2 regions of the Curtobacterium sp. MCLR17_036 genome follow, and region 2 is predicted to be linked to the other one. Evidence: riboswitches for the same ligand, from Rfam matches in the RefSeq annotation. Region 2 holds a riboswitch; the other holds the start of a gene.
What was found. Region 2 has a riboswitch for thiamine pyrophosphate ahead of DEI99_RS05035 (ECF transporter S component). Riboswitches for the same ligand answer to the same signal wherever they lie in the genome.

Region 1: another riboswitch for thiamine pyrophosphate. It lies ahead of thiM (hydroxyethylthiazole kinase); the one in region 2 lies ahead of DEI99_RS05035 (ECF transporter S component).

The regions. Positions count from the first base shown of each region.
Region 1 is NZ_CP126269.1:1,460,239-1,471,005, reverse strand. It holds gene DEI99_RS07015 (hypothetical protein) at 1-1,014, opposite strand, end outside; gene DEI99_RS07010 (hypothetical protein) at 1,074-1,331, opposite strand; gene DEI99_RS07005 (RNA-binding S4 domain-containing protein) at 1,365-1,727, shown strand; gene DEI99_RS07000 (nuclease-related domain-containing protein) at 1,753-2,700, opposite strand; gene DEI99_RS06995 (phosphotransferase enzyme family protein) at 2,768-3,514, opposite strand; gene DEI99_RS06990 (NUDIX domain-containing protein) at 3,637-4,530, opposite strand; TPP riboswitch at 4,599-4,694, shown strand; gene thiM (hydroxyethylthiazole kinase) at 4,683-5,531, shown strand; gene thiE (thiamine phosphate synthase) at 5,528-6,283, shown strand; gene thiD (bifunctional hydroxymethylpyrimidine kinase/phosphomethylpyrimidine kinase) at 6,280-7,773, shown strand; gene DEI99_RS06970 (metallophosphoesterase family protein) at 7,822-8,331, opposite strand; gene DEI99_RS06965 (MarR family winged helix-turn-helix transcriptional regulator) at 8,328-8,798, opposite strand; gene DEI99_RS06960 (VOC family protein) at 8,881-9,342, opposite strand; gene DEI99_RS06955 (GNAT family N-acetyltransferase) at 9,366-9,662, opposite strand; gene DEI99_RS06950 (NADPH-dependent F420 reductase) at 9,715-10,350, shown strand; gene DEI99_RS06945 (aldo/keto reductase) at 10,408-10,767, opposite strand, start outside.
Region 2 is NZ_CP126269.1:1,074,430-1,085,196, forward strand. It holds gene DEI99_RS05010 (polyprenol monophosphomannose synthase) at 1-749, shown strand, start outside; gene treZ (malto-oligosyltrehalose trehalohydrolase) at 1,151-2,905, opposite strand; gene treY (malto-oligosyltrehalose synthase) at 2,902-5,406, opposite strand; gene glgX (glycogen debranching protein GlgX) at 5,403-7,634, opposite strand; gene DEI99_RS05030 (hypothetical protein) at 7,763-8,083, shown strand; TPP riboswitch at 8,167-8,276, shown strand; gene DEI99_RS05035 (ECF transporter S component) at 8,273-8,911, shown strand; partial or broken gene DEI99_RS17210 (ABC transporter ATP-binding protein) at 8,908-9,396, shown strand; gene DEI99_RS05045 (ATP-binding cassette domain-containing protein) at 10,149-10,767, shown strand, end outside.

The DNA of each region.
Region 1 (10,767 bases), 390 kb from region 2:
GGGGCGGCGCAGGAACGACACCGTCCAGGGCGCTGCCCAGAAGCGTGCGAGACGCGGGTCGGCCTCGACGAGGTCGGCCGGCAGGTCCGGCGCGTCGGCGCCGCCGGTGAGGCGGCGACCGAGCAGGTGCTCCGGCAGCGACCCCGTGCGGAACGGGAAGGTCCACGCCGGGCCGATGCCGAGCCTCCCGGCCATCAGCGCGACCAGCCGGTCCGGCGGGACGGTGGCGACCACCGCACCCGTCTCGTCCGTCCCGTCGACGACGGTCTGCGACCATGCCTGGAGGCGCGTCCCGCCCCCGTCCGGCCGGTGCTGTTCCAGCGTGACCGGTTCCACGTCGCCCGCCCAGGGCGCGAGCAGGGACTGCGTCGCGTCGGGCAGGGTGCCGAGGCGTCCGACGAGGCCGGCCTCGATGAGTTCGCGTCCGGCGGCGCTGCGCAGCAGGGTGGGGTTCCAGCGCCGGCCGGCCAGGCTCCGCAGGGTGCCGACGGCGTCCCTGCTGAGCCGGGGCCCGTCGAGGACGGGTGCCGGTGCGGCCGTCGGCAGGGGTTCGAGGTCGCGCTCCGGGCGGACGGGTGTCGGCTCGGTGGCGCGGACGCTCTCGAGGACCGCGAGCACGAGGTCGTCGGTGTCGAGCAGCCGGCGGAGGGGGCGTTCGATCGTCAGGTCGACGCGGTGTCGACCGGTCACGAAGAGCAGGTGGGTACCCGCGACGTCGCCGGCGTCGTCGGGGCGGACGTACTCGACCAGCCGGGCGGGTGCCCCGACGCTCGTCCAGGGGTCGCAGCCGACGAGCAGCAGCCCCTCGACCGCCCCCGGCAGGCGGGCGAGCAGCCCGGTGTTCTCGTCGCCGATCGCACGGTCGCTCGGTCGGGACCGCACGGTCAGCTCGACGTCGTCCCCGGTGAGGCGGAGGTCTGCGCGGGGGCTGTCCTCGCGCCGCCAGTGGTCCGGGCGGCGGAGCGTCAGCCGCGCGGTGCGGTCCTCGGTGCCGAGCGCGACGGGGACTGCCATGCCACGAGGCTACGGGGCCTCGTGCGCACCGGGCGGTGCGGCTCGCCGGTGACGCGCGGTCAGCGTCGGGGCGCGCGTGCGGGTGGGGGCGGCGGGACGGGCTTCGCGGCGACGACGTCGTCGAGCCGGACCTCGACCGGACCGCGGCGGGTGGCGATCGTCACCGTGTCGGCGGTGCGGGCGAGCAGGTCCCCGAGGGCGTCCTGCGCGCCGTCGCCGTGGTGCGCCCGGACCACGAGCCGGTCCCCGACCGCGGCGTCGTGCAGCACCCCGAGCGCGCGGGCCCGGGCGATCGCTGCCTGTTCGTCCGCGCGCACCGTCCCAGGGTACGGGCCGCCTAGAGTGAGGGGATGGCCAAGGCTCGCGTGGACAGCTGGATCTGGGCCGTCCGGATCACGAAGACCCGGTCGGCCGCGACCGCCGCGTGCAAGGCCGGCCACGTCCGGGTGAACGGGGAGCGCGCGAAGCCGGCGCAGCCGATCGGCCCCGGTGACGAGGTCCGGGTGCGGCAGAACGGCTTCGACCGGATCGTCGTCGTGACCGGCATCATCCTGAAGCGAACGAGCGCTCCCGAGGCCGCGAAGCACTTCGAGGACAGGACCCCGCCGCGCCTGTCGAAGGAGGAAGCCGGGTTCGTGCCGATGCGCGACCGGGGTGCCGGGCGTCCGAGCAAGCGGGAGCGCCGCGACCTCGAGAAGCTCCGCGGCTACTGAGCGCGCAGCACCGACGCTCGCGTCGTCAGACGAACCGGACGGTCTGCTGCAGGCGGTCGCGGACGTCGAACACGTCGACCGACCCGGCGGGCGACCAGACGCCGTTGAGCACCTGGCGGAGGGCGCTCCGCCGGACGACGAGCGCCGTGGGCTTCTTCGGCGAGCCGACGAGCTGCACGTCCTCGTCGACGGCGGAGTCCGGCACGACGAGCAGCCGCCCGGTGAAGCGCACGCGCGTCTGCTTCTGCACGGCCCGCGCGGCGCGGACGAGTTCCTTGACGGGGCGCTCCCCCGGCAGCAGGGTCTCGCCGACGACCTCGCCGTGCTCGACCTGCACCGGACCGCCCCAGTCGATCGACTCCACGGCCCAGAGCCCGCTCGGGGTCAGGACGGCGTGGTCGAGCTTGCCCTCGGCGCCGGCGTCGAGGTCGTGCCAGACCGTGACGCCGATGCCCATGTCCGCGACGATGGCGGCGGTCGTCTCCTCGGCGAGTGCCTCGCCGAGCAGCCGTCGGACGTGCCGGGGTGCCGACCGCACGAGGGCGGGGTCGTACGGGTCCTCGATCGGGTCGCCGAGTCCGACCCACTCGCGCTCCGCCTGCAGGAACACCTCGCGCGACCGACCGCCGGGGTGTCCGTGGGAGCGGGCCCTGGGCCGTGTGTCGCGACGCGCCGCCGGGGGTGCGTAGGCGTCGCGACCGGAGTCGGGCCTCCACACCGAGCTCCCGGACGGACCGGGGCCGTCGCTGCCGGACGGGCCACGCGATCCCGCGTCGTAGGCGCGGCGGGCGGCGGGCGTGCCGATGCGCTCCCAGGCGAGCTGCACGCGGCGGAAGCGCTGGGCGTCGCCGCCGAGGTCGGGGTGGGACTCGCGTGCGGCGCGTCGGTACGCGCGGCGGAGTGCGTCGTCGTCGGCGGTCGCGGGGACGCCGAGGACTTCGTACGGTGTGGCGTCGGCCGGGCTGTCGGTCATGGCCCTGCGAGAGTACCGGAGGGTGGTTCCGAGTCCGCCGCGTGGTCGCTGGGGAGCGGCTGGGGCGTCAGGCGACCGCGGCTGCGATGTCGTCGGCGTGCTGCTCGATCCAGGCGACGTCGGCGCGGTACAGGTCCGCGTGCCCGTGCTCGAGGTCGCTGGTGAACTTCGGGTTGCCGGCCGCGGCCTCGGTCTCGATGGTGGTGACCATCGCGACGAGCGACGCGGTCATGGTCTGCACGAGGACGCCGCGGGACCGGTCGTCGAGGCCGTAGGCGCGGCAGAACTCGGCGGCGCGGGCGAGCCGGTCCGCCAGGTGCGGTGCCGTCGCCCCCTCGACCCGGCCGGTCGTGAACGGCGCGAAGCGGTACACGGCGCTCGCCACGTCCCAGACCCGGGGGCCGGGGTGCGCGGTGTCGAAGTCGATGAGGCCCACCGCGGCGATGCCGTCGTAGACGCAGTTGTACGGGGCGAAGTCGCCGTGCACGATCGTCTCGACGGGGGCACGTTCCGCCTGGGACCACACGTCGGCGTCGGGGTCGCGCGGGTAGCTCGCCGCGGCGTCGTGGTACTGCCGGAGCAGACGGGCGCTGGTGACGAGGGCGGCCTCGCCGGCGACGTCCTCGGTCCAGGGGTACTCGCCGGCGACGCCCGGGACGAACGACACGGTCTCGAGGACGTCGCCGAGGGCGATCGGTTCCGGCGCGGCCACGAACCCCTGCTCGTGCAGGTGTGCGAGCAGGCGGTGGACGGTCGGCGTCCACGGCCCGGCCGGCCGGTGGACCCGGTCGTCGGTCCTGGTGATCCGCTCCATGGGGGAACCTCCTGTTGTGACGTCTCCGTTGACGTGGAGGCCCAATGTACCGACCGTGGACGCGCCGTGTGACGTCGGCGGTGTAAACAGCGTGTGACGGTCGGCGGCGGGGCGCGGGTCGGTCAGGAGCGGTCGCGGATCCAGGAGGGTCCGTGCGCCACCGCGCCGATCGCCTCGACCCGGGCGCGGAGTCCGCGGTCCGCGGTGACCACGACGACGGGGCCGTCGCCGGCGTCGACGGCGGCACGGGCGGCCTCGACGATCGCGTCGTCGCCGGAGCCGGTCGCCCGGACGATCGCGAGTCGCGCGGGGTCCTCGGCGGTGGTGTCGCGCGCGGCGCCCTCGAGCACGACCGTCCAGCGCGGCCACCACCGGGCGAACGGCAGGTCGAGTGCCTCGGCGGGCAGCCCGGCCGCGGCGAGCGCCGACACCGACGACAGCAGGCGTTCGGCTGCCCCGGGGCGGTCCCGCCACCAGCCGTCCGGGACGCTGCCGACGACGTTCGCCGCGTCCACGACGACGTGCGGGGTGGTGGTGGTCGCGGCGCGCAGCGCGGGCCACGACGCCCCGAAGCCGGGGTGCAGCGGCAGGTCCTCGACCTGGTCGACGGGGACCCAGGCCAGCGCGAGGCTCTCGCGGTCGGCGATGACCGGTTCGAACGGCCGGGCGGCGCGCCCCACGACGGTCGTGTACGTCCAGAAGCCGAGGTCGAGCAGCGCGGTGTGCCGCAGGTCGATGCCGTCCTCGGGGACGCCGGCCTCCTCCGCGGACTCGCGGAGTGCTGCGGTGACGGCGTCCTCGTCCTGGTGGCGTGCCCCGCCGGGGATGCCCCAGGTGCCCCCGTGGTGGCTCCACTCGACGCGGTGCTGCAGGAGCACCCGGCCGTCGCCGTCGTCGACGAGCAGTCCGGCGGCGCCGAAGCGTCCCCACGCCTTGGTGCCGTCGGGACCGATCGACCAGGCGTCGCCGGGGTCGCGGGGGCCGGGCGGGGGCCCGGGAGGCGTTGCATCTGGCACGGTCCAACCCTGGCACACGGTGCCCCGGACCGGCCTCGGAGTGGTCACCGGGCGTCGTGTACGGTGTCGATCGAGACACGGGGTGCCGCATCCAGCGGCTGAGATCACACCCGTCGAACCTGCTCGAGCTCGTACTCGCGAAGGGATCGTCCATGGAGAACGCTGCGCCCTCCCCTGCCTGGGCCCACCGAACCGCCGAACTGCTCGAGGCCGTCCGTGCCCGGGCCCCGCTGGTGCAGTGCATCACGAACACCGTCGTGCAGAACGTCACGGCGAACGTGCTGCTCGCGCTCGGGGCCTCGCCCGCGATGGTCGACGTGGCGACCGAGGCCGGGCCGTTCGCCCGGGTCGCCGACGCCCTGCTGGTGAACACCGGCACCCCGCACGCGGAACCCCGGGTCGCCGCGCTCGAGGCGGTGCACGCCGCCCGTGACGCGGGCACCCCGTGGGTCCTCGACCCGGTGGCCGTGGGCTCGCTGCCGGTGCGGACCGCCCTGGCGCGCGAGCTGCTCGCGCTGCACCCGACGGTGCTCCGCGGCAACGCCTCCGAGGTGCTCGCCCTGCTCGGCGACTCGGCCGGAGGCCGCGGGGTCGACAGCACCGTGGGCACGGAGGACGCCCGGGTCGCGTCCGTCGCCGCTTCGGACGGGAGGCTCGTGGCCGCGGTGGCCGTGTCGGGTGCGGTCGACCTGCTGGTCGCGCCGGGCATCGGCGTGGTCCGCGTCGCGAACGGCACCGACCTGCTGACGCGGATCACCGGTGGCGGGTGCGCGCTCGGCGCGGTCGTCGCCGCGTTCACGTCGGTCGTGCCGGAGGACGCGGGTGCCGCTGCCGTCGCCGCGACCGCGGTGCACACGATCGCCGCGGAGCTCGCCGCTCGCGAGGCCGGGGGTCCCGGCACCTTCCAGCCGCTGTTCCTCGACCGGCTGGCGTCGCTCACCCCGGACGACGTCGTGCGGACGGCGCGGATCACGGTCGAGACCTCCGGGGTCGCCGCGTGACCGCCGCGACGGGCGTCGGCGTCTACCTGGTGACAGACGGCGCCCTGGCCGACCGGCACGGCACCGGGGTGCTCGGGGTCGTCCGCGCCGCGGTGCACGCCGGAGTACGGATCGTGCAGGTGCGGGACAAGGACGCCTCGGCGCGGGACCTGCTCGCCCTGACCGCCGCAGTGGCCGGCGCCGTCGGGGACCGCGCGACCGTCGTCGTCGACGACCGGCTCGACGTCGCCCTCGCGGCCCGGCACGCGGGTCACCGGGTCGCCGGGGTGCACCTCGGCCAGTCGGACGTCCCCGTCACCGCCGCTCGTGCCCTGCTCGGTCCGGAGGCGCACGTCGGGTTGACCGCGAACACGCTCGCGCACCTGGCTGCTGCCGAACGACTCCCCCGCGGCACCGTGGACCTGCTCGGCGTCGGCGTCGTGCACCCCACGGCGACGAAGGCCGACCACCCGCCGGCCCTGGGCCACGACGGCTTCGCCCGGTTGGCCGCCGCCACCGACCTGCCGTGCGTGGCGATCGGCGGGGTGACGCTCGACGACGTCCTGCCGCTCCGAGTGGCCGGTGCCGCGGGCGTGGCGGTCGTCTCGGGCATCTGCGCCGCGGCCGACCCCGGGTCCGCCGCGGCGGCGTACGTGGCCGCGTGGGGCGGTGCGTCCGGTCTAGGTCCCGACCACGGGGCGGGGGCGGGCCGGTCCGCGGGGGCCGTGTCGGGCCTCCCGTCCGACGCCACGCGCCACGAGGCGGACGCATGAGCGTCCCCCGGGTGCTGAGCATCGCCGGGACCGACCCGACGGGCGGCGCCGGGATGCAGGCGGACCTCAAGGCGATCGCCGCGCACGACGGGTACGGCATGGGGGTCGTGACGGCGCTCGTCGCGCAGAACACGCACGGGGTGCGGTCGGTGCACGTGCCGGACGTCGGGTTCCTGCGGGAGCAGCTCGACGCCGTGTCGGACGACGTCGTGGTCGACGCGGTGAAGGTCGGGATGCTCGGCACCGCCGACGTCGTGCGGGTCGTGACGGACTGGCTGCGGGAGCACCGGCCGCCGGTGGTCGTCGTCGACCCCGTGATGGTGGCGACGAGCGGGGACCGGCTGCTCGACGAGGACGCCGCGTCCGCCGTGGGGGCCCTGTTCGCGCTCGCCGACCTGGTGACGCCGAACCGGGCCGAGCTCGTCGTCCTGGCGGAGCTGGCCGGTGCGCCGTCTTCTTCGTCTTCTTCGTCTTCTTCTTCGTCGTCGTCGTCGTCGCTGGCGGCGGCGCGTGCGGTGGCCGCGCGGTGGGACGTCCTCGTGCTGGCGAAGGGCGGGCACGACGACGGGCCGACCTCGGACGACGTGCTCGTGGCACCGGACGGCAGCGTGCGGGTGTTCACCGGGCCCCGGGTCGCGACGACGAACACGCACGGCACCGGGTGCTCGCTGTCCAGCGCGATCGCGACGCTCGCCGCGCGGCACGGCGACTGGGCACTCGCGGTCGGGGTGGCGAAGGAGTGGCTCACGGCGGCACTCCGCGGCGCCGACGCACTGGCGGTGGGGAGCGGCAACGGCCCGGTCGACCACGGAGCGGCGGCGCGGGCAGCCCTGCCGGCACCGTCGTACACGGACGTGTGGTGGTCGGACGCAGCACCCGTGCTGCAGGAGACGATCGACTGCGCCTTCCTGGTGGGGCTCGGGGACGGCACGCTCGAACCGGAGGTGTTCGCGGGCTACCTGGCGCAGGACGTCCACTACCTGCGGGCGTACGAGCGGCACCTGGCGGCGCTCGCCGCGTCGCCCGGTCCGGGTGACGGTGCCGCTGCGTTCTGGGCGGCGGCCGCGCAGGGGTGCGCCGACGAGGCCCGCGACCTGCACCACCGACGGCTCGCCGGCTCGCACGCCGACGACCCCGTGCACCCCACGTGCGCCGGGTACCTCGCACACCTGCAGCACGCCGCCGACTCCGGGTCCCCCGCGGTGCTCGCCGCCGCGGTGCTGCCGTGCTTCCGGGTCTACGCCTGGGTCGGGTCGCAGCTCGGGGACGCTCCGGACGGGCACGCCTTCGCCGACTGGATCACGGCCTACGGGGACCCCGGGTTCGCCGCGGCGAGCGCCGAGGCGACCCGGCTCGTCGAGGAGCTGGCGCGCGCGGTGGCCCCCGTCGAGCGGGGGCGGATGGCGCGGGCGTTCCGGCGCTCGGTGGAGTGGGAGCTCGCGTTCTTCCGGATGCCGACCGCTGCTGGCGACGCGCCCGTCCCCCGCTGACGGACGGTTCCCGGGCCGGGTCCGGGTCGGGCCGGGTCCGGACCGTCGCTAGCGGGCGGCCGGGGGCAGCCGCACCAGCTCGACGGACAGGTCGGTGCCGTCCACCGTCCCGCGCATCCACGTGTGGTCCGGCTGCCGACGGCGGTCGGTGGGCGAGCCGGGGTTGAGCAGCCGCAGACCGCCGGGCGCCACGGTGTCCCACGGGATGTGCGAGTGGCCGAAGACCAGCACGTCGACGTCCGGGTACGCCTCGGTCATCCGGCGTTCCCGGCCGGTCGACGCCCCCGTCTCGTGCACCAGGGCGAACCGCAGGTCCTCGACCGGGAACCACGCCACGAGCGGCAGCCGGTCGTCGAACTCCGGGCCGTCGTTGTTGCCGCGGACGCCCTCGAAGCGGCGCGACCGCCCCTGCACGGCGTCGAGGGTCGCGACGCCGACCCAGTCCCCCGCGTGCACGACGAGGTCGGCGGCGTCGATGTCGGCCCACAACCCCGCGGGCAGGTCCTTCGCCCGCTTCGGCAGGTGCGTGTCGGACAGCAGGACGAACGACGTGGTCACGAGTCGGTGCGCCCGGGCATCGGCAGGCCGGCCTCGTCGGCGGCGCCGAGCCGCTCGAGCAGGCCGGCGAGCAGCGCGATGTCGTCGTCGGACCAGTCGGCGAGGCGTTCCTCGAGCGCGTCCCGGTGCAGCTGCACGGACCGTTCGAGCGCGGCGCGGCCGTCGTCGGTCACCGCGAGCGGCTTCGCGTTGCCCGTCCCGCCGTCGAGCGTGCGGACGAGTCCCGCCGCGAGCAGCCCGGACAGCTGCCGCGAGATCGTCGACCGGTTCAGCCGCAGGTAGCGGGCGATGTCGATGGCCATGCAACCGGGGTGCTGCACGACGAAGTCGACGAGGGACTGGTCGACGACGCTCAGCACCAGTTCGGAGCCGCGTGCCCGGATGCTCGCGCGCCGCGTGATGCGGGCGAGTTCCGTGTAGGCGCGACCGATCTCGCTGTTGCGGACCTCGGAGCTCGGGTGGTCCATTGAGGGCTCCAGCCTGTCTGCGCCGGCGCCGGCCGGCGGTGTTCTCTCCTGCAACGGTACCGGCGGGGTCACCGGTACCGGGTCACCGCCCCGCGGCCGCCGCCTGCAGCGCCGGGATGTCCAGCTTCACCATCTCCTGCATCGCGCGGAAGACGCGGGCGTTCGCCTCGGGGTCGCCCGAGCCGGCCATCAGGTCGCCCATCATCGACGGGGTCACCTGCCAGGACAGCCCCCACCGGTCCACCAGCCACCCGCACGCGACCGGTCGGCCGCCGTCGGCGAGCAGGGCGTCCCACACCCGGTCGAGCTCGTCCTGCGTGTCGACGTCCACCTGGAACGACACCGCGTCGGAGTGCGGGTGACCGGGTCCGCCGTCCATCGCCCGGTACGGCCGGCCGAGCAGCGTGAACTCGACGACGAGCGTCCGCCCCTCCGGTGTCGTGGCGATGCTGTCGATGCGACTGTCCGGGAACAGCGAGACGTAGTACTCGGCGGCTTGGCGGGCCTGGTCGTCGAACCAGAGGAACGGGGTGATGGCGGGCACGGTGGCCCCCTTCTCGTGTCGGCTCAGTCCGCGATGCCGCGGACGAGCAGGTGGGCCTTCTCGGGGTGGGCGTCGAACCACTCGCCGACGAACCAGCACATCGGCACGATGCGCTTCGTGGTCGTCGTCTCGACCTCGGCCACGGCGTGCTCGACGAGCGCCGCCGCGTAGCCGTGGCCCCGGTGCGCGGGCACCGTGTACGTGTGCGGGAACGCGATCGCGTCGCCGTTCTCGCGGTGGTCGAGGACGCTCACGAGTGCGCCGTCGACGTACATCGCCCAGCGCTGCCGGTCGGTCTCGTTGCGGAACTCGTGGGACATGCCGCCATCATGCACCGGGGAATGCCGATCCGCCTGCCGTGTTGCACTCTGCATGACCACCATCGGCATCATCGGCGCAGGCAACATCGGATCCCAGCTCGCACGGCTCGCCGTGCGGAACGGCCACCAGGTCGTCATCGCGAACTCCCGCGGACCGGAGACGCTCTTCGACCTCGTGGGCGAGCTCGGCGACGGCGCACGTGCCGCCACCCGCGACGAGGCGGCAGCCGCGGGCGACCTCGTCGTCGTGACGGTCCCCCTCGGCGCGATCGACACGATCCCGGCCGAGCCGCTCGCCGGCAAGGTCGTCATCGACACGAACAACTACTACCCGCAGCGCGACGGTCAGGTCGCCGCCCTCGACGAGGGCCGCACGACGACCGCGCAGATGCTGCAGGACCGGCTGCCCGGCGCACGGGTCGTCAAGGCCTTCAACCACATCGGCGCCGCCGACCTCACCGGCCACGCCACACCGGCCGGCACGCCCGACCGCCGCGCCCTCGTGGTCGCCGGCGACGACACCGAGGCGAAGCAGGTCGTCGCCGGGCTCATCGACACCTTCGGGTTCGACGTCGTCGATGCCGGTCCCCTGGCGGACAGCTGGCGCATCGAGCGGGACACCCCCGGCTACGGCCCCCGCCTGACGGCCGAGCAGCTCCGCGACGCCCTCGCAGCAGCCACGCGCTGACCCGACCGACGTGCGCCCCGGTCCGACCGTCGACGGTCGGACCGGGGCGCACGCGCGTCAGGCCCGGTCGAACAGGACCGTCATGTCGGCGATGTCGTCCTCGGAGGGGGTCCACGACGTCCCCGCCTCGACGTTCTGCGTGATCTGCTCCGGCTTCGTCGCCCCGGCGATGACGCTCGACAGCCCCGGCTGCGCGAGCAACCACGCGAAGGTCGCCTGCAGCATCGTCACGCCACGCTCGTCGCAGAAGCGCTGGTAGTCCTCGAGGACCTCCCACGGTGCGTCCGCGAGGACCCGCGGCTTCGAGGTCGTCAGCCGGCCGTCCGACGGGCCACCGGACCGCGTGTACTTGCCGGTGAGCAGGCCGTTGGACAGCGGGAAGTACGGCAGGAACCCGAGCGCGTAGGCACGGACCGC
Region 2 (10,767 bases):
ACGTCCGTCCCATCGTCGAGCGCACGCTCGCCGCGACCGACGACAGCGTGCACGTGCTCGTCGTCGACGACAACTCGCCCGACGGCACCGGAGCGATCGCCGACGCCATCGCCCGCGAGACCGACCGGGTCCACGTCATGCACCGCACCGTCAAGGACGGCCTCGGCGGCGCGTACCTGTCCGGCTTCGCCTGGGGCCTCGAGCACGGCTACGCCAAGCTCGTCGAGATGGACGCCGACGGCTCCCACCACCCCGAGTACCTGCCGTGGATGCTCGAGCTCGCCGACACGAACGACCTCGTGCTCGGGTCCCGCTGGATCAAGGGCGGCGAGGTCGAGAACTGGCCCTGGTACCGCGAGCTGCTCTCACGCGGCGGCAACCTGTACACCCGCCTGGCCCTCGGCATCGCCGTGCGGGACGCGACCGGCGGGTTCCGCGTCTTCACCTCGCGGGCGTTCGAGCGCATCGACCTGGCGGGCGTCGCCTCGAAGGGCTACTGCTTCCAGGTCGACCTCTGCTGGCGCGCCCTCGAGGCCGGGCTGCGGGTCGTCGAGACCCCGATCACCTTCACCGAGCGGGAGTTCGGCGTCTCGAAGATGAGCGGCAACATCGTGCGCGAGAGCCTGGCCCTCGTGACGAAGTGGGGCATCGACCGCCGTCTCCGCGAGGCCCGCTCCCTGGTCAAGGACCACCGGAAGCTGCCGTCGGTGCGGGCGAACGCGCACGCCGTGGCGGACCACACCGCCTGACCGTCCCGAGCCTCGCCCGGGGTCGGTGTCGGTGTCGGTGTCGGTGTCGAGCTGCGGCCGAGCACCCCGCCGGAGCGACACCGTGCCGCGGGTGTTCGGCAGCAGTATGACGCCTTCGCGGGGCACCCGCCGGCCTTCGCCGGACAGTCCGTTCCCGGACCGAGAGTCCCCACGACGACGGCCCCGCGACGACGACGGCCCCGCGACGACGACGGCCCCGCGACGACGACGGCCCCGCGACGACGACGGCCCCGCGACGACGACGGCCCCGCGACGACGACGGCCCCGCGACGACGACAGCCCGCGTCGACGACGATCCCCGCGTCGACGATGGCGCCCGCAACGACGACAGCCTCCCGCTCGCGCAGGAGGCTGTCGTCGTCTGACGCAGGGGAGGGCCGCTAGCGCAGCACCACCACGCCGCGTCCACGGAACCGCACGCTGCCGGCTTCGACGTCGGCCGCGCCGAAGCGGTAGAGCTCCTCACCGGTGGCGTCGGGCACGGGGACCTCGGCGGAGTCGTCGGCGAAGTTCACCACGACGTGCACCGGGGCGACGTCCGGCCCGAGCAGCCCCCGGGTCAGCACCAGCCAGCGTCGGTCCTCGTCGAACCGCACGGCGTTCGCCTCGTACCGGTGGTCGACGAACGCCTGGTCCGTCCGGCGCAGCGCCACGAGGACCCGGTAGGCCCGCAGGATCGCCGCGCCCCGCTCCGAACTGACGTCGGCCCAGTCGAGCTTCGAGTTCGTGAACGTCGTCGGGTCCTGCGGGTCGGGGACGATCGACTCGTCCCAGCCGTGCTCGGCGAACTCGGCGATGCGCCCCTCTGCCGTGACCTTGCCGAGGTCGGGCTCGGGGTGCGAGGTGAAGAACTGCCACGGCGTCGTCGCGGCGAACTCCTCGCCCATGAACAGCATCGGCGTGAACGGGCCGAGCAGCGTGAGCGCGGCGGCGATCACCAGGCCCTCGTCGTCCAGCGTCGCCGCGAGGCGGTCGCCGGCGGCGCGGTTGCCGATCTGGTCGTGGTTCTGGTTCGTCACGACCAGGGCCGTCGCGGGCGAGGTCGCCCGGTCGATCGGTCGCCCGTGCCGCTTCCCACGGAACGACGACCAGGTGCCGTCGTGGAAGAACCCGTGCTCGAGCACCTTCGCGAGCGCCGACAGGGGAGCGAAGTCGGCGTAGTAGCCGTTCGTCTCACCGGTCAGTGCCACGTGCACCGCGTGGTGGAAGTCGTCGGACCACTGTCCGGTGAGTCCGTAGCCCGCGGCCTCGCGCGGACGGAACATCACCGGGTCGTTCAGGTCGGACTCGGCGATGAGCGACAGCGGCCGTCCGACCGACGCCGAGTAGGCGTCGGTCTCGTCCGCCATCTCGGCGAGCACGTGCGGGCGTGAGGTGTCGCGGATCGCGTGCACGGCGTCGAGCCGCAGCCCGTCGACGTGGTGGTCGCGGAACCACATGCGGACGTTGTCCAGGACGTACCGACGGACCTCGGGGTGCTCGACGTTCACGGAGTCGCCCCACGTGTTCGCGAGGCCCTGCACCAGGTACGGCCCGTACAGCGGCAGGTAGTTCCCGCTCGGTCCGAGGTGGTTGTAGACGACGTCCTGGATGACGCCGAGACCGAGCGAGTGCGCCGTGTCCACGAAGCGGTCGTACGCGTCGGGCCCGCCGTACGGGGCGTGGACCGCGAACCAGCCGACGCCGTCGTAGCCCCAGTTCCACTCGCCGTTGACGGCGTTGACCGGCAGCAGCTCGACGAACCCGACGCCGAGCTCGACCAGGTGGTCGAGCTTCTGCGCCGCCGCGTCGAGGGTGCCCTCTGGCGTGAAGGTGCCGATGTGCATCTCGTAGACGACACCGCCGCGTGCCGGCCGCCCGGTCCAGGCCTCGTCGGTCCACGCGAAGCGCGCGGGGTCGACGACCTCGGACGTGCCGTGCACGCCGTCGGGCTGGTACCGGCTGCGCGGGTCCGGCCGGACGGCGTCGTCGTCACCGATGCGGAACCCGTAGCGGGCGCCGACGACCGGCGCGATCGCGTCGGTCGTCCACCAGTCGTCGTCGCCGCGGGTCAGCGGGTACTCGACGTCGTCGACGACCAGCCGGACGCGGTCCGGCTCGGGCGCCCAGACGGCGTAGCGGTCGGGTGCGGTCATGCGTGACCCTCCAGGATGTCGATCTCGGCCTGCGCGTCGGTCTCGGGTGCGTCCGACGCGGCAGCGGTCTCCGGACGGGAGGCCCGGGTCGTCTCCGGCGCAGCGGTCGCCGCGTCGACGTGGTCGGGATCGACCACCGTGTCGGCGGGGACGAGCAGCGCGACCGGGTAGGTGGCGAGCAGTTCGGACAGTGCGATGCCCCGCGACGCCGGGAACCGTCGGCCGGTGAGCACGTCGACCCGCTCGAGGGGGACCGGGTGCACGAGCGTGTCGCCCCACCCGCCGACCCGCTCGAGGCCGATCGGCAACCGTGTCGCGACCGTCACGGCGCCGCCGCGGTCGAAGGCGAGCACGTGGTCCGCCGCGCTGCCCGACGCCTCGAGCGCCAGGTACCGGGTGAAGAGCTCCCGGTGGTCGCGACGGAGCCGCAGGGCACGCGTCGTCACGAGGAGCTTCGCCGCACCGTCGAGACCGACCTCCGGCAGGCGCTGCGGCCCGTCGTCGTCCGGACCGTCGACGGCGGCGAGCGTGTGCCGGCGTTCGGTGTAGTCGACCGGCCGACGGTTGTCGGGGTCGACGAGGGAGCGGTCCCAGAACTCGGTGCCCTGGTAGACGTCGGGGACGCCGGGGGCGGTGAGCTGCACGAGCTTCTGGCCGAGGCCGTTCGACCAACCGGCCTGGTCGATGCGCTCGTCGAGGGCGTCGAGCACGGCGACCACGGCGGGGTCGTCGAACGCGGCGTCGACGATCGCGTGCATCTGCGACTCGAACGCCTCGTCCGGCTCGGTCCACGTGGTGCTGTCACCGGCTTCGCGCGAGGCCTTCTCGGCGTACGCGTGCAGGCGCTCCCGGCTCGCGGGCCGAGCGCCGATGATCGCCTGCCACAGCAGGTCGGCGAAGACGCGGTCCTCGAGCGGCACGAGCGACTGGAGCCGCTCGAGCGTCGCACTCCACTCGGCACCCAGCTCGGCGAGCACGGCGATGCGTGCGCGGGTGTCCTCGCTGCGCTTGGTGTCGTGCGTGGTGAGGGTCGTCATCGTGTTCGGCCAGCTGCCGAGCCGCTCGCGCTGCGCCTGGTGGAAGGCGTCCACCGGGACCGCGAAGACGCTCGGGTCGCTGCCGACCTCGCTGAGCGACGACAGGCGCGAGGTGCGGTAGAACGCGGTGTCCTCGACGCCCTTCGCCATCACCATGCCGCTGGTCTGCTGCAGCCGGAGCGCCGCCGCGTTCATCGGGTCGACGAGCGCGGGAGCGATCCGGTCGATGACGTCGCCGAGGTCGGGTCGGGCCTCGGCGGCGCGCTCGAGCGCGGTGATGAGGTGGTGGGCACCCTCGGGCAGGTACGTGCGGTACACGTCGAAGGACGCCACGAGCTCGGCGACCGCGTCGACGACGCGTTCGTGCGTGATGGCGTCCACCCCGGCGACGGTCGGTGCGAGCAGCCGCGCGAGCCGCTCGACCTCGCTGCCGAGGATGCCGTCCGCGATGCCACGACGGGTGTCGTGCGTGAGCTGCTGCCAGTCGGCCGGCTCGGCGCCCGACGCGGCCGTCAGGTCGTCCTCGCCGGCGGGGTCGACGAACACGCGGTCGAAGACCCCGAGGGCGTCGTAGCCCGTCGTGCCGTCGACCGGCCACGAGGACGGCAGCTGCTCGCCCGGCTCGAGGATCTTCTCGACCAGGGTGTACGCCCCACCGGTCAGCTCGGCCAGGTCCTGCAGGTACCCGGCCGGGTCGAACAGGCCGTCCGGGTGGTCGATGCGCAGGCCGTCGACGAGACCGTCGCGGAACCAGCCGCCGATGACGCCGTGCGAGGCCGCGAAGACCTCGGGTCCCTCGACGCGGATCGCCGCGAGCGTGTTCACCGCGAAGAACCGGCGGTAGTTCAGGTCGTGGTCGGCGCGCTTCCAGTGCACGAAGGCGTAGTGCTGCCGCTCGTGCACCGCGTCGACGGTGTCGCCGTCGTGCACGGTGCCGGGAGCCGTCGGGTACGCGGTCTCGCCGACCCGGAGCACCGGCCGTGCCGGGTCCGTGGTGTCGAGCGTGACTGCTTCGAGCAGACGGTCGTCGAGCACCGGGACGCGGACCTTGCCGTCGCCGGCGTCCCAGTCCACGTCGAACGCCCAGGCGACCGGCGAGCCCTGACCGAGTTCGAGCAGGGACCACCACCAGGGGTTCGACTCGGGCGTCGCGACACCGACGTGGTTCGGGACCACGTCGACCAGGACGCCGAGTCCTGCGGCGTGCGCGGCCTCGGCGACCGCTCGGAGCGCGTCGTCGCCGCCGCGCTCGTCGTCGACCCGCGTGTGGTCGACGACGTCGTAGCCGTGGTTCGACCCCGCCTCGGCCTGCAGGACGGGGGACAGGTAGAGCCAGTCCGCCCCGAGGTCGCGCACGTAGTCGACGACGTCGCGCGCCGCCGTGAGGTCGAAGTCCGCCGAGACCTGCAGGCGGTACGTGGACACCGGCTCGCGTCGTGCGGCGCCCGTCGCGTCGGCGGTCATCGGGTGGTCCCGCTCGGTGCGGTCGACCCGGCCGGGTTCGACGGGGTGACGGCGTCCTGCGGGGCGACGGGCGCCGGAGCGCCCTCCTGCTGGACGTCGACGGGGGTGGCGGTGACCTCGTGGTCGGGCTCGGCACGGAGCACGATCATCGACCGCGCCGGCACGTCGAGCGGGGTCCCCGCCTCGACGATCTCGTCGCGGGCACCGGGTTCGGCGGTGTCGATGCGGACGGTCCACCCCGGCGCGTACTCCTCGGGCGGCAGGGTGAAGGTCACCACGTCGTCGTGCGCGTTGAAGTACGTGATGAACGCGACGTCCGTGACCCGCTCACCGCGGGCGTCGCGCCCGCGGATCCCCTCGCCGTTCAGGTACATGCCGACGCTCTTGCCGAAGCCGGAGTCCCAGTCCTCGGGGTCCATGGCGTCGCCGGAGGGGGTGAGCCACACCACGTCGGGCAGGGGCTCGCCCTCGCCGCGGCGGACCGGACGACCGTTGAAGTACCGGGTGCGGCGGAAGGTCGGGTGGTCGTGGCGGAGCTTGACGACGTCGGCCGTGAACTGGATCAGTTCCTCGTCCGCGGTGTCCCAGTCGATCCAGCTCAGCTCGGAGTCCTGCGCGTAGACGTTGTTGTTGCCGGACTGCGACCGGCCGAGCTCGTCACCGTGCGCGAGCATCGGCACGCCCTGGCTCAGGAGCAGGGTCGCCAGGAAGTTCCGGCGACGCTGGAGCCGCAGCTCGTTGACCGCCTCGTCGTCGGTCGGGCCCTCGGCGCCGGAGTTCCAGGACCGGTTGTGGCTCTCGCCGTCGTTGTTGTCCTCGCCGTTGGCCTCGTTGTGCTTCTCGTTGTAGGCCACGAGGTCGTACAGCGTGAAGCCGTCGTGCGCGGTGATGAAGTTGATGCTCGCCTTGGGCGTGCGGCCGTCGTGCTCGTACAGGTCCGCCGAACCCGAGATCCGGGAGGCGAACTCACCGAGCGTCGACGACTCGCCGCGCCAGAAGTCGCGGACGGTGTCGCGGTACTTGCCGTTCCACTCGGACCACTGGGGCGGGAAGTTGCCGACCTGGTAGCCGCCGGGGCCGACGTCCCACGGCTCGGCGATGAGCTTGACCTGCGACACGATCGGGTCCTGCTGCACCAGCTCGAAGAACGCCGACAGGCGGTCGACCTCGTAGAACTCGCGGGCGAGCGCCGACGCCAGGTCGAAGCGGAACCCGTCGACGTGCATCTCGGTCACCCAGTAGCGGAGCGAGTCGAGGATGAGCTGCAGCGAGTGCGGGTGCCCGACGTTGAGCGAGTTCCCCGTGCCCGTGTAGTCCATGTAGAACTTCTTGTCGTCGTCGACCAGGCGGTAGTAGGCCGCGTTGTCGATGCCGCGGAACGACAGCGTCGGGCCGAGGTGGTTGCCCTCGGCGGTGTGGTTGTAGACGACGTCGAGGACGACCTCGATGCCGGCGCGGTGCAGCTCGCGCACCATCGTCTTGAACTCCTGGACCTGCTGGCCCTGGTCGCCCGACGACGAGTACGCGGAGTGCGGTGCGAAGAAGCCGATGGTGTTGTAGCCCCAGTAGTTCGACAGCCCCTTGTCCTGCAGGGTCGAGTCGTTCACGAACTGGTGCACGGGCATGAGCTCGAGCGTCGTGATGCCGAGGCGCTGCAGGTGCTCGATCACCGCCGGGTGGGAGACGCCGGCGTAGGTTCCGCGCTGCTCCTCCGGCACGTCGGGGTGGGTCTCGGTGAGGCCCTTGACGTGTGCCTCGTAGATGACGGTCTCGCCGTAGGGCGTGCGCGGCGGACGGTCCCCCTGCCAGTCGAAGAAGGGGTTGATGACGACGCCCTTCATCATGTGCGAGGCGGAGTCGTCGTCGTTCGTGGAGTCCGGGTCGCCGAACGTGTACGAGAAGAGCGACTGGTCCCAGTCGATCTCGCCGCTGGTCGCCTTGGCGTAGGGGTCGAGCAGGAGCTTCGACGGGTTCGAACGCGCGCCGGTGGCGGGGTCGTACGCGCCGTGGACGCGGAAGCCGTACTCCTGACCGGGGCCGACGTTCGGCAGGTAGGCGTGCCAGACGTAGGCATCGACCTCGAGGAGGGGGACGCACTCTTCGTTGCCGTCGGAGTCGAAGAGACAGAGTTCGACACGCTCGGCGACCTCGCTGAAGAGCGCGAAGTTCGTGCCGCTTCCGTCGTAGGTCGCACCGAGCGGGTACGGGTTGCCGGGCCAGGTGTGCAAGTGGTCCTCCAGGTGTGGGTTTCGCCAACATATCGGCGGGAGCCGTCAGCGTCCGCAGACAAGTCGAAGGTGTGGACTGCTCACGCGAGATCCCGCCTGTGGAGGGACGGACGAGTAGCGTCACGCCCATGGCCAACATCGTGTCCCAGATCGCAGACAAGGTCCGCCCGACCGGCGTCTCCACGAACTACGGAGATCCCGTCGAGGTCGGCGACCAGACCATCATCCCCGTGTCCCTCGGCTGGTTCGGCTTCGGCGGCGGCGGGGACGACGAGAACGGCGGCGGAGGTGGCGGCGGCGCCACCGTGCCCGTCGGCGCGTACGTCCGTCGGCCCGGCCAGGACCTCGAGTTCGAACCGAACCTCATCTCCCTCGTCGCGGTGAGCATCCCGCTGGTCTGGGTGACCGGCAAGGCCCTCAGCAAGGTGATCCGCGCCCTGAAGAAGTGACCCGATGACGGAACGGGAGGCCCGTGGCGGATCCGCCACGGGCCTCCCGTCCGTCACGCGGTCGCGACCGCGTCTAGACTGCGAGGACACACACGGGAGTCCGGGACCACCGGGCTGAGAGGGAGCGAACGGCGCTCCGACCGTCGAACCTGATCCGGATCATGCCGGCGCAGGGAGGAGTCCAGCACCATGTCATCTGGCACGTCCACGAACGTCCCCACCAGCCCTCGACGATCGCTGCAGTGGCGCGTCGTCGACATCGTCGTCGCGAGCGTCCTCGCCGTGGCGCTCGGCGTCGTCTTCCGCCTCTGGGAGTTCGGCTACGAACCGATCAGCGTCGTCATGGACCTGGTCCTGCCGGGCACCAAGGCCCTGTTCGGCGGCGTCTGGCTGCTCGCCGGACCCGTCGTCGCCATCGTCGTCCGGAAGCCCGGCGCTGCCCTCTACGGCGAGATGGTCGCGGCCTCGGTCGAGGCGCTCTTCGGTACCCAGTGGGGGTGGCTGACGCTCGAGGCCGGGCTCGTGCAGGGCCTCGGCGCCGAGGTCGTCCTCGCACTGTTCCTGTACCGCGTGTACCGCCTGCCCGTCGTCGTGCTCGCCGGTGCGGCGGCCGGCCTCGCGCTCGGCGTCAACGACACGGTGCTCTGGTACCCCGGGCTCGACGTCGCCTTCAAGCTCGTCTACGTGGTCTGCGCGATCATCTCCGGCGCGGTGATCGCCGGCGCCGGCTCGTGGGTCGTCGTCCGGGCGCTCGCCCGCACGGGCGTCCTGTCGTCCTTCGCGGCCGGGCGAGAGCACACGCGGCGCTCGCCGCGCGCCCTGGTGTGACGCCGCTGCCTCGCGCCGGTTCGGGGGCGGCCCGCATCGCCTTCCGAGGGTGGGGGTGGCGGTACCCGGGCCGTGCCGAGTGGGCGGTCCGTGGCGTCGACCTGACCGTCGAGCCGGGCGAGCGGGTCGCGGTCGTCGGGCCCTCCGGCGCCGGCAAGTCCACCCTGCTCCGGGCCGTCGCGGCCGTGCTGCCCGACGAGCCGGACGCCTCCGACGACAACGCTGCCTCGGCCTCGGGAACGGTCCTCGTCGACGGCGTCGACCCCCGCTCCGTCCGCGGCCGGGTCGGCCTCGTCATGCAGGACCCCGAGGCGCACACCGTGATGTCCCGCGTCGGCGACGACGTCGCGTTCGGCTGCGAGAACACCGCCGTGCCGCGGGACGAGACCTGGGCGCGGGTCGTCGAGGCCCTCGGCGTCGTCGACCTCGACCTGCCGCTCGACCGCTCGACCACGCAGCTGTCCGGTGGGCAGCGGCAGCGGCTGGCGCTCGCGGGCGTGCTCGCGATGCGACCCGGCGCCCTCGTGCTCGACGAGCCCTGCGCCAACCTCGACCCGGACGGCGTCGTGCAGGTCCACGACGCCGTCCGGGCCCTGCTCGACGAGACCGGGGCGACGCGCTCGTCGTGGAGCACCGCATCGGCACCTGGCTCGACCTGGTCGACCGGCTCGTGCTCCTCGAGCCCGCCGGCGGCGTCGTGGCCGACGGCCCCGTGGCCGAGGTGCTCGCCGCGCACGGCCGCGCGCTCACCGCCGCGGGTGTCTGGGTGCCCGGGGTCGAGCCGGCGCGGGGGTCGGCGCGCCGGGGTGGGGGCGCGGGCGCGGGTGCTGCGGGCGCGGGTGCCGGTGCGGGGTCGAGCGCGGGTGCGGGCGCGGGTGGCCGCGGGGGGAGCGGGGGAGGTGGCCGGTCTTCGCGAGCGGGCGAAGTGCCCGGGTCGGTCGGTGGAGAGAGTGCGGCATTCCGCCCGCTCGGTGAGCCCGCGGCCGAAGGGGCCGCCGCGAGCGCGAGTTCGAGCGAGACCTCGGGCTCGGACTCGGGTTCGGGTGCTGGCTCGGACTTGGGTGCGCGTCGTGGGCGAGGTCCTTCCGCGCGAGCGGGCGAAAGACCCGGGTCGTCGGGTGAGAGTACTGCGGCACACCGCCCGCTCGGCGGGAACGCGGCCGACGGAGCCCCAGCGAGACCGCGTCGGGACACGGGTGACCACCGTGAGTGGGCTCTGTCCACGCGAGCGGGCGAAGTGCCCGGGTCGTCCGGTGCGGGGAGTGCGGCATTCCGCCCGCTCGGCGGGCCGAGCGCCCTCGACACCGCCGCCGAACCCGGCGCCGAGCGGGACGTCGTGCTGCTCGAGGCCGTGGGACTCAGCACCGGACGAGGAACCTCGTGGGTCAGCGTGGCCAGCCCAGCCAGCGCAGCCAGCTCCGCCGACCCGACCAGCACGTCGGGCCCCGGGCGCCGCGCTGCCCAGGCGGTCGGCCGGGGCATCGACCTCCGGGTCCGGGCTGGCAGGGTCCTCGCGATCACCGGCCCGAACGGGGTGGGGAAGACGACGCTCGGCCTCACCTTCGCAGGGCTCCTGCCCCCGGTCGCCGGCACACTCCGTGCCACCGACGCCCTGACGCGCGGTGCGGGTCCGGCGCCGCACGCCTGGTCCAGCCGTGTGCTCGCAGCCCGCATCGGGACGGTCTTCCAGGACCCCGAACACCAGATCGTCGCCCGCACGGTACGCGACGAGGTGCTCGCCGGTCCACGGGCGCTCGGCCACCAGGACACCGCCGACACCGCGGACGGACTGGAGGCCCTGCTCACCACCTTCGGGTTGGCCCACCTGGCCGACGTGGACCCGTTCACCCTGTCCG